One region of the Paenibacillus sp. MER TA 81-3 genome, then DNA from elsewhere that is predicted to be linked to it. Evidence: riboswitches for the same ligand, from Rfam matches in the RefSeq annotation. Region 1 holds a riboswitch; each other region holds the start of a gene.
The links. A riboswitch is a leader RNA that binds a small molecule or an ion and turns the genes downstream of it on or off. The one in region 1 is predicted to bind cobalamin.
Positions count from the first base shown of each region.

Region 2: it holds a riboswitch for cobalamin, as region 1 does, so the genes downstream of both, M3650_RS07335 (ABC transporter substrate-binding protein) here and nrdI (class Ib ribonucleoside-diphosphate reductase assembly flavoprotein NrdI) in region 1, are expected to answer to the same signal.
Region 3: it holds a riboswitch for cobalamin, as region 1 does, so the genes downstream of both, metE (5-methyltetrahydropteroyltriglutamate--homocysteine S-methyltransferase) here and nrdI (class Ib ribonucleoside-diphosphate reductase assembly flavoprotein NrdI) in region 1, are expected to answer to the same signal.

Region 1 is NZ_JAMAWB010000009.1:164,351-169,722, forward strand. It holds gene M3650_RS14955 (M3 family oligoendopeptidase) at 1-162, opposite strand, end outside; gene nrdF (class 1b ribonucleoside-diphosphate reductase subunit beta) at 368-1,369, opposite strand; gene nrdE (class 1b ribonucleoside-diphosphate reductase subunit alpha) at 1,455-3,548, opposite strand; gene nrdI (class Ib ribonucleoside-diphosphate reductase assembly flavoprotein NrdI) at 3,520-3,900, opposite strand; cobalamin riboswitch at 4,073-4,271, opposite strand; gene fadH (2,4-dienoyl-CoA reductase) at 4,946-5,372, opposite strand, start outside.
Region 2 is NZ_JAMAWB010000004.1:256,826-262,197, reverse strand. It holds gene cobT (nicotinate-nucleotide--dimethylbenzimidazole phosphoribosyltransferase) at 1-359, opposite strand, end outside; gene M3650_RS07345 (ABC transporter ATP-binding protein) at 404-1,234, opposite strand; gene M3650_RS07340 (FecCD family ABC transporter permease) at 1,231-2,274, opposite strand; gene M3650_RS07335 (ABC transporter substrate-binding protein) at 2,292-3,308, opposite strand; cobalamin riboswitch at 3,622-3,832, opposite strand; gene M3650_RS07330 (histidine phosphatase family protein) at 4,014-4,784, opposite strand; gene cbiB (adenosylcobinamide-phosphate synthase CbiB) at 4,902-5,372, opposite strand, start outside.
Region 3 is NZ_JAMAWB010000001.1:405,603-410,974, reverse strand. It holds gene M3650_RS01855 (DUF3939 domain-containing protein) at 1-74, opposite strand, end outside; gene M3650_RS01850 (SDR family oxidoreductase) at 274-1,077, shown strand; gene metE (5-methyltetrahydropteroyltriglutamate--homocysteine S-methyltransferase) at 1,203-3,530, opposite strand; gene M3650_RS01840 (hypothetical protein) at 3,700-3,837, opposite strand; cobalamin riboswitch at 3,795-3,990, opposite strand; gene M3650_RS01835 (HesB/YadR/YfhF family protein) at 4,261-4,551, opposite strand; gene M3650_RS01830 (cation transporter) at 4,656-4,859, opposite strand; gene M3650_RS01825 (L-lactate dehydrogenase) at 5,288-5,372, shown strand, end outside.

The DNA of each region.
Region 1 (5,372 bases):
GCCTTGGGTATCGATTTCGCTGCGCAGCTTATTGATAGCGGCCATGGCGCGATCCTGCTCTTCTAAGCTGTCCGCCGCATTGAAGGCACTCAATAACTCTTTAAAACGCTGTTCAATAATTTTAATATCGGGTCTTTCATATTGATACTCACTGAATTTCATATAGCATGTATCCTCCCTATTGGTTAATCTACACAAATCTACTACCTATTATACAAAACAATCGTCATACAATTCCATAAGTGAAGCCTCTATCAAATGGGATTTACTTACATGGACATTGTACTGGATCCATCCCCGCTTGTATAGGTGCGCCGCAACAAAAAAATCCTCCACATGAGGGAGGATTTTTGTACTTGCTATATTACTAGATTCCAAGCTTATTCGACTCTAACACACGGCGATTCAAGAGCTCAAAATCTTCATCATGCAAAGGCTCGACCTTGCCCTTCTGATATCCTTGCCCTTTCGTGGAGAAGAAATCGTGCGTCGTCGTCTGGGTTCTGATTCCGTTCAGAACGACGGGATTGACCTCTTCCTCTTCGAATACAGGCTCGAGTCCAAGGTTCATCAAAGCTTTGTTCGCATTGTAACGGATGTACTTCTTGACCTCATGAGTCAATCCGATCGGATCGTAGAGCTTCTCCGTATACTCGAGTTCATTCTTGTAGAGGTCATTCAATAAGTCCTGCACAAAGCGAGAAGCTGCTTCTTGCTCTGCACCGTTCAATTGCTGGAATGCTTCCTGCGCAAGCAATCCGACGAAGACGCCATGTACGCTCTCATCTCGAACAATGAGTTTAATAATCTCTCCGCTCGCGACCATTTTTCCTTGGCCTGCCAAATATAACGGATAGAAGAATCCCGAATAGAACAAGAAGCTTTCCAGAAATACAGAAGCTACCATTGCTTGATAGAGGCTCAGATTTCCACCGTCTTGTATATTTTTGTAATACGAGTCGATTCTGGATGTTTTATATTGTAAATGTTTATCTTCTTTCACCCATTCGAACGTATCGTTAATCATCTCCGAGCTAGCTACCGTCGTAAAGATCGTGCTGTAGCTTTTGGCGTGGATCTCTTCCATGGCCGCTTGGAAAATAAGGATTGCCTTCTTCTGTTTGTCTGCCACATGCTGCGCAATCATAGGCATGCCGACGTTGCCTTGTTCCGTATCCAGCAGCGTCAATCCGCCTAATACTCTCATAAAAGTCAACTTTTCGTTATGACTTAGCTTAGTCCAAGATTTCAAGTCTTTCGAAATCGGAATCTCGGTATCTAACCAGAACTGGGAGGTGTTCTGGGTCCACAGGAGCTCGGTATAGTCTGCTTCCGGAGCATTCCAATTCACCGCTTCAAACTTATTCATCAATATATCCTCCTTCTAACGACACCACTGGCACAATCAACGTTGATCATCAGATATGATGCACATCTATGCATCTTTTCCGTGCTTATACGACGCAGCTTACGCATTCGTCGATCGTTCTTTTTCTCGTACGTGTATAATAGAGTGTCTTTAGCCCTTTCTTCTGGGCATAAATGTAATACATCGCCAAATCTCTCGTCGTCAAATCATCTTTGACGTATAAGATAGTCGAAATCGCTTGATCGATATGAACTTGCACTTCAGCAACCAGATCGATCAGGTTGAACATATCCATATCATAAGCTTCTTTGTAGTAGAAGAAGTTGTCCTCATTCAAGAACGGCATCGGATATATCGTTTTGGAATCCCCGTACTCACGTTCCTCGATCTTTTGCGTAATTGGCGCGATCGAAGCGGTTGACGATTGAAGGTAAGATATCGAGCCGGTCGGCGCAATCGCCAAGCGGTAGGCATGGTAGACGCCGTATTGAGCCACTTGCTCCTTCAGCCGCACCCAATCTTCATGAGTCGGGATGTCCATGCCTTCGAACAAGGCAGCCACCTTTTCCGTCCGCGGCGAATAATCGGTATTCATGTAGCGCTCGAAATAAGCTCCGTTCGCATATTCACTCTTTTCGAAATCTTTGAACGTCTCGCCCCGCTCCTTCGCAATCAGCATCGAGCGCTCCAGCGAGTAGAAGTTGAGCATCATGAAGAAGGTGCGCACAAAATCGATAGCTTCCTTGGATTCATATGCAATTTTGTTCAATGCGAGAAAGCCGTGCAGGTTCATTGCCCCGAGCCCAACGGAATGAAGTTCGCGGTTCGCCTTCGCTACAGAAGGGACAATCGAAATGTCGCTGCGGTCGCTCACTTCGGTTAGCGCATCCATCGAACGATGAACCGTCTCTTTCATCCGTTTGTTCTGCATCACGTTAACGATGTTAAGTGAGCCCAGGTTACAAGAAATATCGCGATTGATTACATCCTCTTCACCGTAATCATTGATCGAGGATACTTCACTTAACTGCGCGATCTCACTGCACAGGTTGGAAAATTTAACACGCCCAATTTCTTTCAGCGCATGATATTCATTGGCGTTATCGACAAACATCAGGTATGGGTAACCGGATTCCATCTGGATTTGTGCAATTTTAATGATAAGGTCTCGGGCAACAACTCGTTTTTTGCGGACATTCGGGTTGTTGACGAGCTCATCATACATGGCTGTGATATCCATATCGTCCATATGCATGCCGTACTCTTTATATACCGTATGTGGGTAGAAGAGATACATATCTTTATCTTTCTCTACCAATTCGAAAAATTTATTAGGGGCTACGACGCCAAGCGACAGCGTTTTGATACGAATTTTCTCATCGCTGTTAATCTTTTTCGTATCCAAAAACTCATGAATGTCGGCATGGAAAATGTTTAAGTAAACGACCCCGCTGCCATCGCGCTGACCCAATTGATTCGCATAGGAGAAGCAATCTTCAAACAATTTCATTACCGGCAGCACACCGCTCGCTTTGCCGTCCAAACCTTTGATCTGTTCGTCAGCTGCGCGGATTTTGCTCAAGCTCAAGCTTACGCCGCCGCCAATTTTACTTAATTGCAAGGCAGAATTAATGGCGAATCCGATCGAGTTCATCGAATCGTCGATCTCCAGCAAGAAGCAGCTTACCAATTCACCGCGCCGCTTCTTCCCTGCATTCAGGAAGGTCGGCGTTGCTGGCTGGTATTCCTGCGAAATGAAGAGCTCCGCGTATTCCATCGCCTTCTTCATGTCACCATTGCCCAAGAAGAGGGAGACGACCGCAATGCGATCTTCGTACCGCTCCAAAAACTTCGTTCCGTCATTCGTCTTCATAGCGTAGTTGTTGTAGAACTTAAAAGCGCTCATAAACGAAGGAAATCTGAACTTCTTCTGATACACCATCTCGTACAACTTCTTGACTTCAGCAAAACTATATTTATCGAACAGCTCCTGTTCGTAGTAGTCATGCTCAATGAGATAATCGATTTTTTCTCTCAAATCGTGAAAGAAGACCGTGTTTTGATTCACATAATCGACAAAATAACTTCTAGCCGCCTCACGGTCTTTTTCAAACTGATACTTTCCATCTTTTAACACCATAATTTCATTGTTAAGCTGAATCCAATTTGATAGTTGCATCGACAATTTCGTTTACCTCCTGTTTAAAACGCTCCACATCTTTATTGGTACCGCTCAGTTCGAATTTCATTAATACGGGAACTGAGTACATTTCGGAAATACGGTCCGCTGCCCTTCCATAAAGTTCGCCCCAATTCATATTACCACTGGAGACCACCCCTTGCAGCATGTCGCCATTATTCTCCAAAAATTTCAAAGTCGATTGAGGCGCTTGTCCGAATCCAGTCGAATATGTAATTAAGACGAATGGTTCTTCGACAGTCAGCCCATCTGCGACTTGAATGCATTCCAGATCAAGCTTATTGACGAAGCGCTTCACGTTTCCGGTCTTTGAGTCAAACACGATACGCATCAGTGACCCTCCATTGCTAGAAGCATTGCAAACATGATTCTGTGATTTTTTCCATAGAAAAAGCCCACCTAATCTGGTAGATGAGCTTAAAACGACAAAAAAAAAATACAGCGCTTGTTGCTTCACCAAGCACTCTGCAGCGTGTCGTTTCCACTTCTCATCCCCCGAAGATGCGAAACCAAGTAAATAGGCAGGTCTCCTGACTTGTGTGTCATCCTACTGTGGGCCCTTCCCATATCAGTGACTCTCAGAGATCCATAATACAGTGGCAATGCCCATCTCGTCCACACTTACAGTTGCGGGGACAGCTCCGGAATTGCACCGGATTCCCTATTAAGTCGAACTCGACACCTTATTTACTCTATGATATTCAGTTAAATAATCCATATTTAGTATGTACCCTCTTGAACAGACACTAAATATAGGCTCTTATCGTAGCATACACATTTTTCTGCGAAGAAGCAAGATATTTGACATAAAAAACAAGCTGACGAAATTCAATCCTTTGCCAGCTTGTAACTACACTAAAATATATTATTATTCCAAAGGTTTCCTCGCTTTATTTCAAAAACATTTGGGCCATTCAATTTCTTTCTCTTTCGTACGAAAAAAAGCAGGACGTCGTCGCATAATCGCCCTGCTTCAGCAGCATGAAAGTATATTCGATTTTCCAGGTTGCTATATCAACCATTTTGTCCGACATAGGTTACTACGCTCTTGGGCGCTATTACAGCCCGAAACTTTCCACTGTTCGAAGGAATAGCAGGTCCCCTGCTCCATGTTGAGGCTGTCTGCTGAAATTTCCGAATGCATAATATCTCTTCGTCAGCTGATAGGTGTTCGTATCTTTGAATATATTGATTAATCCTGGTTGTATTCAGCTTATGAACTCCTCTGGCCTTGGCCTGCTGCATGACCCACACCTGATCAGGTCTGGCATTGAAATCATATTGACCTGGTGCGGGATTAAATGCCGGGAATATAGCGCCCCTGAAGATGGCCATTTGTATCCGTAAGCACGTTTGTAATAACCGGTATCAGCCAGTTATATAAACGTTTGGTGCAGCGATTGCCCTCCATCCAACGTCAAGCACGCGCCGTTCATATACGCTGCATCCGTCGAGAGCAAAAAAGCAGCAAGCCCCGCAATCTCTTCCGGTGTGCCCAATCGTCCGAGCGGAACGCTGTCAAGCATGCGTTGTCCGGCTTCTTCGGAAGAAATGAGCTTATCTGCGCCGCCGGTACGCTCGATTAAGCCAGGTGCGATGGCGTTGACTCGGATGCCATAGCGGCGTCCCCATTCCACCGCAAGCGTGCGCGTCATGGCAAGCACCCCCGCTTTGGCGCTCGCCGAGTGAATAACTCCCGGTCCGGCATCCCACGCATACGTGGCCACCATGTTAATGATGCTGCCCGGAATGCCCTCGGCAATCCAATACTTTCCGACCGCTTGGCTGCAATAGAACGTACCG
Region 2 (5,372 bases), on a different contig from region 1:
TCGGCATTGACGCCCACATCGACACAGATGACGTCGGCCCCGGCTTCGCGTGCCAGCACGTTAACCGCCGCTCCGCCACGCAGGAAGTTATGAACCATCTGCGGCGTTACCTCGGCCGGGAATGCGCTGACTCCTTCTTCACAGACTCCGTGATCACCTGCCATGACAATGACTGCCTTCTTCTCTAACAGCGGCTTCGCTTCACCTGTAATTCCCGCCAACTGAACCGCAAGGTGCTCAAGCAGGCCCAAGCTTCCTGGGGGCTTCGTCAATTGGTTCTGATGCTGAAGCGCTGCCTGCATCGCTTGCTCGTCTACAGGCTGAATTCTGTCAATAAGTCGTTGAAGTTGTTCTGTCATCCCTGTTCATCTCCGTTGTCAATAATTTTGGTTTACAAATTCGTCTACGCATTGCCGTGCTGAGGGCAAATGAGCACCTGCGGCCGGCCGATCTCCGGATGCGGCACGATCGTCGTCCGCGTCGCGAAGATACGTTCCAGCAGCTCCGCAGACATCAGTTCATCCGGACTTCCCTCCGCGATCAGCTTGCCCTCGTGCAGCACGATGAGGCGGTCGCAATAGAGGGAGGCCAAGTTCAAGTCATGCAGCACCGACACGACCGTCAGGCCGCAATCTTGCTGCCAATCGCGCACGACATCCATGAATTGGACTTGATAATGGATGTCGAGGTAGGTGGTCGGCTCATCCAGCAGCACGATGCTCGGCGACTGGGCCATCAGCTTCGCCAGCGCAGCCCGCTGTCGCTGTCCTCCGCTTAATCGGTCAAGCGGACGATCCGCGAGTGGAGTCAACTGCAGCCGATCCATAATGCCGTCAATGAACGGACCGCTGTCTTCGCCTTCCGAACCGAGCCACGATTGATATGGGAATCGTCCCATCTCAACAATTTCGCGCACGGTGAAGTTAAGCGGAGGCAGCGCCTCCTGCTGCAGCACCGCCATCAACTGCGATAACGCCTTGCGCTTATAAGAGGCAAGCGCCCGACCCTGAATGCGGACACGTCCGGCAGACACGGTATCCGCCCCCGATACGAGCGACAAGAGCGTCGATTTCCCGCTTCCGTTCGGTCCGATGATGCCGACCCATTCTCCGGGCTGCACGGAAAGCGATACGTTGTCGAGCACCGTTTTGTCGCCATAACGTTTGCACAGCCGCTCCGCGTGAATGATTGGTTCCGCTGATTGCGCCTCCTGCTGTGCCAGCATATGTCTCATGACCATTTCCCCCGTTTCGTACGCTTGTTCCGAATGAGCAGGTAAGCAAAGAAGGGCGCGCCGATAAATGCAGTCACCACGCCGAGAGGAATTTCCGTCGGTGCAAACGCCGTTCTTGCAATCGTATCCGCCCACATCACATAGATTGCGCCGCCCACCGCTGAGAGCGGAATCAAATAGCGGTAATCCGGACCGACGATTAAACGCAATATGTGCGGAACGACCAAGCCGACAAAGCCGATGACGCCAGATACGGACACCGCCGCCGCCGTAATTAATGTGGCGGTAAGCAGCACTACCCACTTCGTGCGCTCCACATGAAGCCCGAGATGAGAGGCCTGCCGCTCGCCCAATGCGAGCAGATTAAGCGGTCTTGCATAGGAAATGAGAATAATGATGCCGATAGCCAAGTAAGGGCCCAGCACAACCGTATAGGACCATCCGCGCAGCGCCAAGCTGCCCATGACCCAGAACAATATTTCGTTAATCGTTTGCTTCGTCATCGCGACTAAGAAGGAGACGATCGCGCCAAGAAAGGCTTGCATAACGACCCCTGACAAAATAAGCGTTTCAATCGGGATTTTCCCGCCGTCATTGGCAAGTCTCATGACGATAATAAGCGTCAGCGTCCCTGTTGCGAAAGCGACGACCGGAATGGTCCACTCTCCGAGCAGCGCGTATTGGAGCCCGAAGTATATAAGAAGGGCCGCGCCGACGGACGCGCCGGACGATACGCCCAGAGTGTACGGGTCAGCCAACGGATTGCGCAGCACGCCTTGAAACGCGGTGCCTGCCACACCGAGCGCTGCTCCGACCAACATCGCAAGCACGACGCGTGGAAAGCGCACCTTCATCATAATTTGCGCAGAGGCGTCATCCCAGGTCACCGGAAATATAGAGTCCAAGCCCGGTATATGATGGAGCAAGATGCGTGTCATTTCACCTAAAGGCATCTGCACCGAGCCTACAGCCAAGCATCCCACAACGGACAAGAGGAGAAGCGCAAAGCTCGCTCCTCCATACCATACAATCTTTTTCATCTATTTCTCCGCATCGGTTATTTCACCAAGTCAGGGTAAATCGCTTTTGCAACGGCTTTGAGCCCCTCCGCCACACGAGGTCCCGGACGGCTGAGCAAATTTTGATCCACAGCGATAACTTGGTTGTTTTTAATCGCGTTAATGTTATTCCACCCGCTACGTCCGCGGATGATTTCTTCCAATGACTTGTTCGTATCCTGGTCGACAACCCCTTGGGTGTACAAAATGACGTCAGGATTCGACTTGATGATGTTCTCCTCGTTGATTTGCACCCAGCCTTCCGCATCCGCTGCTACGTTCGTAGCGCCGGCAAGCTCGATCATCTCATTCATGAACTCACCGCTGCCTACTGTCCAACCTGGGGAGAACTCAATGTACACTTTTTTCTTGTCGGTAACGCTTTGCACAGCAGTTTGTACTTCTTCGCGCGCTTTCTTCATTTGCTCAACGACTGCTTGCGCTTCTTTTTGACGATCCGTAATTTGACCGTACAGTTCTATGTTTTTAATAACGTCATCATATGTCTTCGGTTCCACTTTGAAAATTTTAATGCCTAGCTCGCGGAATTTGTTCACGACTGGCTCTTTCATGGAGATGCCGGTGAAGACAATATCTGGCTTCGCTGCAATAATCGCCTCTTCATTCGGTTTTACGATACCGCCCATCTTCGCCTTCGAGGCGGCTGCTTCTGGATAGTCGTCATAGTCGGATACCCCGACAATTTGTTCATCCAAGCCAAGAGCAAACAACGACTCTGTCTCTGCCGGCGATACCGAGATGATGCGCTCCGGCGCTTTGTCGAAGGTGAACTCTTCACCAGTGACGTCTTTCACGGTAAGCGGATATGTCGTCTTCGCAGCGTCATCCTGCTTCGGTTGCTCTGTATTGGAAGCTTCTTTATTTGTGTTCTCCTGCTGCGCCGCCGTGTTGTCGGAAGGCTTCACTTCCCCTGTGCTCGCGCCGCAAGCCGTCAAGCTTACTGCCAAAATAACTGCCAATACGGCTGCCAATGTTTTATTCAGCCATTTGTGCATACATGTTCCTCTCCCTTGCTTAATATATTCCTTGAGTGTGAATCGTCTTCTGTGAACTGGAGCAAACGCGGTAAACGCAGTGCGCAATAATGGTCAGGTGACGAGCATATCCCTTCATCTATATACAATAGGTTGTCAAAGAACACAGTGTTAAAAAACCCCCGATCCTACGGATCGGGGGACTTCGTCTCACTTAGCCTATAAGGTACGACACGGCATAGCCAGCGCCATGCTTACCGCAACAGCGGTATCGACAGCGTCTTGCATTGCCTCATGCCATACTTTGTAGACGTGGTCCCTTCCGCGAAGGATATTGCTCGTCTATCTTCAGGCAGGTCTCCTGACTTAGGAGCTGCACGTTGCCGCTCGCCTTCCCGTCGCCGCATCCGAACATCTGTACATCCGGCGCCGCATCGACAGTGGCTTCATGAGCGCAACACTCCATTCACAGTGGCGGGACCGCGCCGGAATTTCACCGGCTTCCCTATTAACCTTGGGCATGGATCATATATTAGATCGGATCAATCGTATCCGTACACGCAAGGGCCTGAAGAAATTGCACTATTCATTTGTCCGTTCAAGCATTGAACTTGATAATAGATTATAGGGGAAAAGCTCCGTTCTTGCAATAAGGTTGCTCACAAGGGCAACCTGTCTCCCGATACAAATCAACAATCCGGCCATCTCGCGCCCCGGCTGCCCCCACTATAGAGAGGGAAAACGCTCAGCTCGCAGGAACACCCATTTGCGCGCGCAACGCTTCGCCGTAATCATAACACCGCCGCCAATCGGCGCAGCCGCCTCCCAGAACGATTTGCGCGGGAATGCGAGCGTGTGCAGTCTCCGTACAATGCCGCCGTGGGTCACCACGAGCACGTCCGGGCGCGCCATTCGGCCAGACGCACCTTGCACGAAGCGGTCAGTCCGAATCCGAGCTTTTCGGTTCCTGCTCGTTCGCAGTGGACGATTCCGGGTGCGAGCCACACCTGACTGTTCCGGCACGGTGCGGATTTGCGCCCGCGCATTTCTCAGTATCTCCCACCATACATGTGCCGTACGCGTGCAGAATGACTGCCACGGTTCTCCCCGCGGCGGCTGCACGGACGACATATCATCCAGCCACTTTCGATATTGGGGCTCTTCCTTCAGATCGTTATAGGTCAAGCCTTCCCACATGCCGAAGTCGTACTCGCGCAGCCGTGTATCAACAGATGCTTCTCGGCTGTCGCGAGGCCGCAAGTACGCGATCGTTTCGCGGCAGCGGCGCATATCGCTTGTGTAGAGGATCGGAGCAGGGTGCGCCAATGCCCGGCGCAAAGGCCTCAGCTCCTCTGAAGCCTGTGGCAGGATGGAATCATCCGTATAACTAATATAACGCCGTTCTACATTCGCCTGCGTCAATCCGTGCCGCACGATCGCGAATCGCACGATGGTATCTCGTACGCCCTTTTTTCTGCGTACATTCCGTTTGGACATCGCACCTCTTGTTACCATTCCAGATGGGCTTGCTCCTGATCGGCGCCTCTTCTGACGGGGAGCTTTATATTGTCGTGTCAGTCTCATTTCATTCTTACTCCTTCATCCGCCATTCATCTACAGGAGCCATCCCCCGCGCGCATATAGCAGCACGGCAGCGATGACTGTGAAGCCCAGTGTACTGCCTGTCAGCAGACTGCAGGCAGCCGGAATATGCTGTGCTTGCAAAGGCTGGACCTCGTCTCCCATATAAGCACGCAACGATCGTACGCCCTTATACACATTATATCCACCGAGCCGGACACCAAGCGCCCCGGCTGCAGCCGCCTCCGGCCAGCCGCTGTTCGGGCTCGGGTGCCTCGGCGCGTCACGCTTGGCTGTCTGCCAAGCCCGCGTCCCGTCATATCCCTTCATCCAGGCGCATATCGCCATGAGAACTGCCGTCAAGCGGGCCGGAATCCAATTCGCAATGTCATCCAGCCGCGCGGAGGCCCAGCCTAAGTTGCCGTACTTCTCATTTTTATAACCGACCATCGAATCGAGCGTATTTACCGCCCGGTACGCCATAGCTAACGGCGCCCCACCGAT
Region 3 (5,372 bases), on a different contig from region 1:
ACGTCTTGCAAGGACACATGTACAGGAGCATTCTCTTGTTTCTGTTGTTGTTTCCGACGTTTAAACCAGAGCATGTCTGAACCCACCTCTCTGTTTTCCTATGTTATGCAGATGGAAACAGGAATAATGTATTCGCTTACATATCCATTATAACATAGATTCAATATGGATCACATGACGCATGACAGGTAGGTTTAACCAAATCCACGATCAGTGGAGCAATATCAACATGAATCATCAAAAATATTGATATGACAAAAGGGGCAACGATATATGAACACGCAGCAATCCACGACTACACATCAGATGACAGGAACAGCCATCGTAACCGGAGCAGGGTCGGGAATTGGCCGGGCGGCTGCGATACGTCTGGCGGAGGCAGGCATGACTGTCGCGCTGTTCGACCTGAAGGACGAGCATACACAGCAGACGGAAGAATACATTGCCAAGCGATTCCCTGGACAAGCATACGCTTATGATGTGGATTTGAAAGATCCAAAACGGGTAGAAGACGCCGTCAAGCAGGTTGCCGAGCAATGTGGAGACATTAAGGCGGTATTCGCGAACGCGGGCATTAACGGCGTGCTCTCTTCCATTGAAGAGTTGAAAGTCGAGGACTGGGAGGAGACGATGAAGGTCAACCTGACTGGAACATTCGTCACCGTGAAGTATGCTCTGCCCTATTTGAAAAAACAAGGCGGCAGCATCATCATAACAAGCTCTATTAACGGCAGCAGAAAGTTCTCCGGATTCGGCATGAGTGCGTACAGTTCTTCCAAGGCAGCTCAAGTGGCATTTGCCAAAATGGCTGCGCTGGAGCTCGCTCGTTATAAAATACGAGTCAACGTCATTTGTCCGGGAGCCATTGAGACGCACATTGAAGAGAATACGAACCGGAAACCGTCCGTGAAGGACATCGAAATCCCGATGACTTACCCGGAAGGCAGTCAGCCGCTTGAGCATGGGCCAGGGTCTCCCGAACAGGTCGCTGATCTGGTTGCCTTTCTGGCATCCGACGCCGCAAGCCATATCACCGGCGCGCAAATTATGATTGACGGCGCCGAATCACTTCTCTAGCTCGATACTAAAACACGTCCATCCTTAGCGCAGTCACAGAAAGTGAAATTTCCGTGCCTTGTTATCCGGATGGACGTGTCTTCTTTCGTGTCTTATTTACTCATCTCTTGCGTTGCATGCCCCGCTTAGCTGAGCGGCTGCACTTCCGCAACTTTTCGTTGCTGGCGGACTCGTTTCGTTGCCTCTACCATGTGGCGAAGGGCCGCGACCGTTTCTGGCTCATGACGCGTCTTTAAGCCGCAATCTGGATTAATCCAGAACGATTCCACAGGAAGCACAGCCAGTGCTTGGTCGATCAATTGCTCCATCTCTTCGACGGAGGGAACGCGCGGACTGTGAATGTCATACACTCCAAGTCCGATTCCGAGCTCATAATGCTGCTTCTCCAGTGTGGCAATCATATCTCCGCCGCTGCGCGCAGTCTCCAACGAGATGACGTCCGCATCCATCTTGCGAATCGTGTCCACCATGTCGGAGAAATCGCAATAGCACATATGCGTATGAATCTGCGTCTTAGGCTCCGCGCCGCATGTGGCCAAGCGGAATGCAAGCACGGCCCACTCCGTGTAATAGGACGCATCCTCCGCTTTGAGCGGCATGCCTTCCTTCACCGCCGGCTCATCCACTTGAATCATTCCGATGCCGGCTTGCTCCAAGGCGGCAATTTCTTGGCGCAGCGCATAAGCCAGCTGGAATGCCGCTTGTTCGCGCGGGACATCATTACGGACGAACGACCAGTTCAGAATCGTCACCGGACCAGTGAGCATGCCTTTAACCGGCTGCGCAGTCAAAGACTGGGCGAACGCCGTCTCTTTCACGGTCATCGGTTCTGTGAACGCGACATCCCCGTAGAGAACTGGCGGCTTAACGCAGCGGGAGCCGTAAGATTGCACCCAGCCGAATTTGGTAAAGGCGAAGCCGTCCAATTTTTCGCCAAAGTATTCAACCATGTCCGTACGCTCGAACTCGCCATGCACGAGCACATCGATGCCGATGTCTTCCTGGATGCGAATCCAACGCGTCATTTCTTCTTCCAGGAAAGCTTCATATGTTCGTGCATCCCACTCTCCCTTGCGGTAACGCAATCTCGCCCGGCGAATGTCGGCCGTTTGCGGCATGCTGCCGATTGTCGTCGTCGGCAAGAGCGGGAGTTCCGGCCAGCGCTTCGAATGCAGCACTCGGCGCTCCTCATAAGGCGTGCGCTTAATTCCTTTCGCCTTCTCCTCCTCCAGCAGCTCGTGCAATGCTTGGACGATATCTGTACGCTGGCGGGAAGGCTCGTTGCACCATGAGAGGACGCGCGCGGCACTGTCATTCAGAGCGGCACGAGTTGCGTCACTAGGCTGCGCGATATGACGGGCCAATTGCACCGTCTCCTCCAGCTTCTCATCCGCGAAGGCCAACGCCTCACGAATTACCTCCGGAAGCTCTGTCTCGCGCGTCGCCGTCAACGGCACATGCAGCAGGCTGCAGGATGACTGTACGATCCAGCGTTCCTTCGGCACGATGCTCGCAACGGATTCCAGCCACTCCGCCACTTCTTGCAGATCAGTACGCCATATGTTTCGGCCGTCGATAACGCCGAGCGCTAACGTTTTATCTTGAGGGAAGCCCGACTTGCGAAGCGCGGCTTCGTTGCTTGCTTTGCCATGCACGAAATCCAACCCCAGCGTATTGACCGGCAGTTGAACGAATGCTTCGTAATCCGATACCGCATCGAAATAAGTTTGCACCCATAACGGAAGCGTCGGAGCCGCTGTCCGTAGCTGTTCGTATACGGATTGCACAGCCTGCCAATCTTCTGGCTTCATTGCCAACACGAACGCCGGCTCATCCAGCTGTACGCACGGAACGCCCTCCGCTTCAAGCTCGCGAAGAATGTCGCTGTACACACCGATGAACTGCTTCAGGACCTGCAGACGTTCTCCTGCGGGAACCCCCTTCAAGGAGCGCACATACGTGTAAGGACCAATGATGACCGGCTTGCCTTCGATGCCCAACTGAAGCTTCGCTTTGCGATAAGCTTGCAGCGGCCGGTTGGAAGTAAGCTGTGGCGCTCGACCTTCCCATTCTGGCACAATATAGTGATAGTTCGTGTTGAACCATTTCGTCATTTCACAAGCAACTGCATCTTGGGTTCCGCGTGCAAGAGCAAACATGAGATCAGGCGATACTTCCCCGCCTTCATACGAATAACGTGAAGGGATGAGTCCGAACATCGTAGTCATGTCAAGCACATGGTCGTACCAAGAATAGTCGTTTACAGGAATGTAATCGAGACCGGCTTGTTGCATTTTGGTCAATCGCTGCAATTCAATCTTGTCTAATTCCTGCTCCAGCTCCTGAGCCGAAATCTTTTTCGCCCAATACTGCTCCAACGCTTTCTTCCATTCGCGATCATAGCCGATGCGCGGATATCCTGCTGCACTTGTCTGTACTGATGATGCTGTCATTATCCTTGCTCCTCTCCATATGTGATTCCCCCGCGGGACAAATAGGGACAATTTCTATCTGTTAACACGGAATTAGCATATAACATTATTCGCCATAAGGAAACCACAAAAAAGGACATCCTGCCAACTGACAGAGATGTCCCGTAAACGTCCATGACGGAATAATGGCTCATCGCTTTCCTATCATCGTCCCATCCGGCTGCGCCGGACATCGACACGCGATTTCCATGTTTACGAACACTTCCCTATCTCCCGTAGGTACAATCAGTGCTGCCAGAACAGGCAGGTCTCCTGGCTTCAGCGTCATCGGTGTTAGCGGCCTTCCCGGTTGCATAAGCGAAACCAGTGGCCTGAAGGCTACACCTCTTCTGATACAGTGGCGGGACCGCGTCGGACTTGAACCGAACTTCCCTATTAAGCTTTGACATGTTCGCAAAGCGCCTGTTCCCTGATATGCAGTTGTGTTGGAACGTGATGGACACCTTTCCAATTGAGAACGATTATAAACTGTCTTGCAGCGGATGACAAGTGCTTTTTCCAAATGGACGAGCAGTAAAGTATGGGGTTGAGGAAATGTTCCAGAAAAGGGTTAACCTTTTCCTGATGTACCAGTCAATTTTGATTAAGAATAGGTTTACCTTCTCCCATGTCTTCCGGTAATGCATCTCCAGAAAGTCGAACCCATACTCGTCTCCCAAGTATGCCTAGCTTGGCAATGAAAATACACACGCTATATGGACATTCCTTCATTCAAGAACACGATGTCTTCCCCGTTCTCATCTAAGGTCAGCTCGCGATTGTCCAAGAACCACAGATCGTTCTGCTCCATGTAGAATGTAATGCCGTCCACGACTTCGGTTACGCCAGGATATTGCGGGCTGTCTTTCATGATGCCGAAAGAGTAAGGTCCTGAAGCGCTGAATCCACTGTAGCGCACGAATACGCGCACCGTATCTCCTGCTGTAAATCCCCAATCGGTCTGAAACCGCTGTGCCGCCTTTGGTGTCACTCGTAATTGCATCAACGGACCTCCTTTATTCAATCTTTTCCCTTCTAAGCTCGATCATACCATGTGGAGAAACCGATGAAAATACCAACTTTTCACCTTGCATCATTCATTTACGATCACGAGATCACATCGAAACCTTGGTCCTCGATCGCTTCGCGAATCTGATCCGGCTTTACTGCCGTCTCGTCATAAGTGACACTCACTTGCTTCGCCGCCAGGTCCACCTGTGCTTGTCCGCCGATGCCAGCAACGGCCCGTTCGACCGATTGCTTGCAATGTCCGCAAGTCATTCCTTCCACTTTCACCGTCAAATTCGCCATCATAACTGCCTCCTTTATATTCATATCGTTACTTCTGAATTGTCATCCATATCTCCAAGATAACTCCTTCCTCATTTTCCTGCAAACGTTTCGGGGCCACTCACATATAAACGAGCTCCATGCACGATGTACAACCACAGAACACATTTCACAAAACACATATATTTCGAGAAAAATTGATATAGTCGAACTAATGATCTTGGGCGCATTACCGCTCAAAATCAGAGCCTCCTCATATCGAGAGGTATCGAGAGGAAAGCTTTAATTTAATTGCATTTTACATCTCTCGATAACGTCGTGATGCCTCCTTTCATGAAATTTTCATTTTAGGTTGGCTATATGTATGAATATTGGTTAAAATTTAATTGTTACATATTTTGAACAAGCTGTCTCATGCTTCATTGAGCACAAAGGAGGCAATACACATTATGACCCAAATATCCAAAGTATCCCGCATTGCATTGATCGGTTCGGGATTCGTCGGATCCAGCTATGCATTCGCCTTGTTCAATC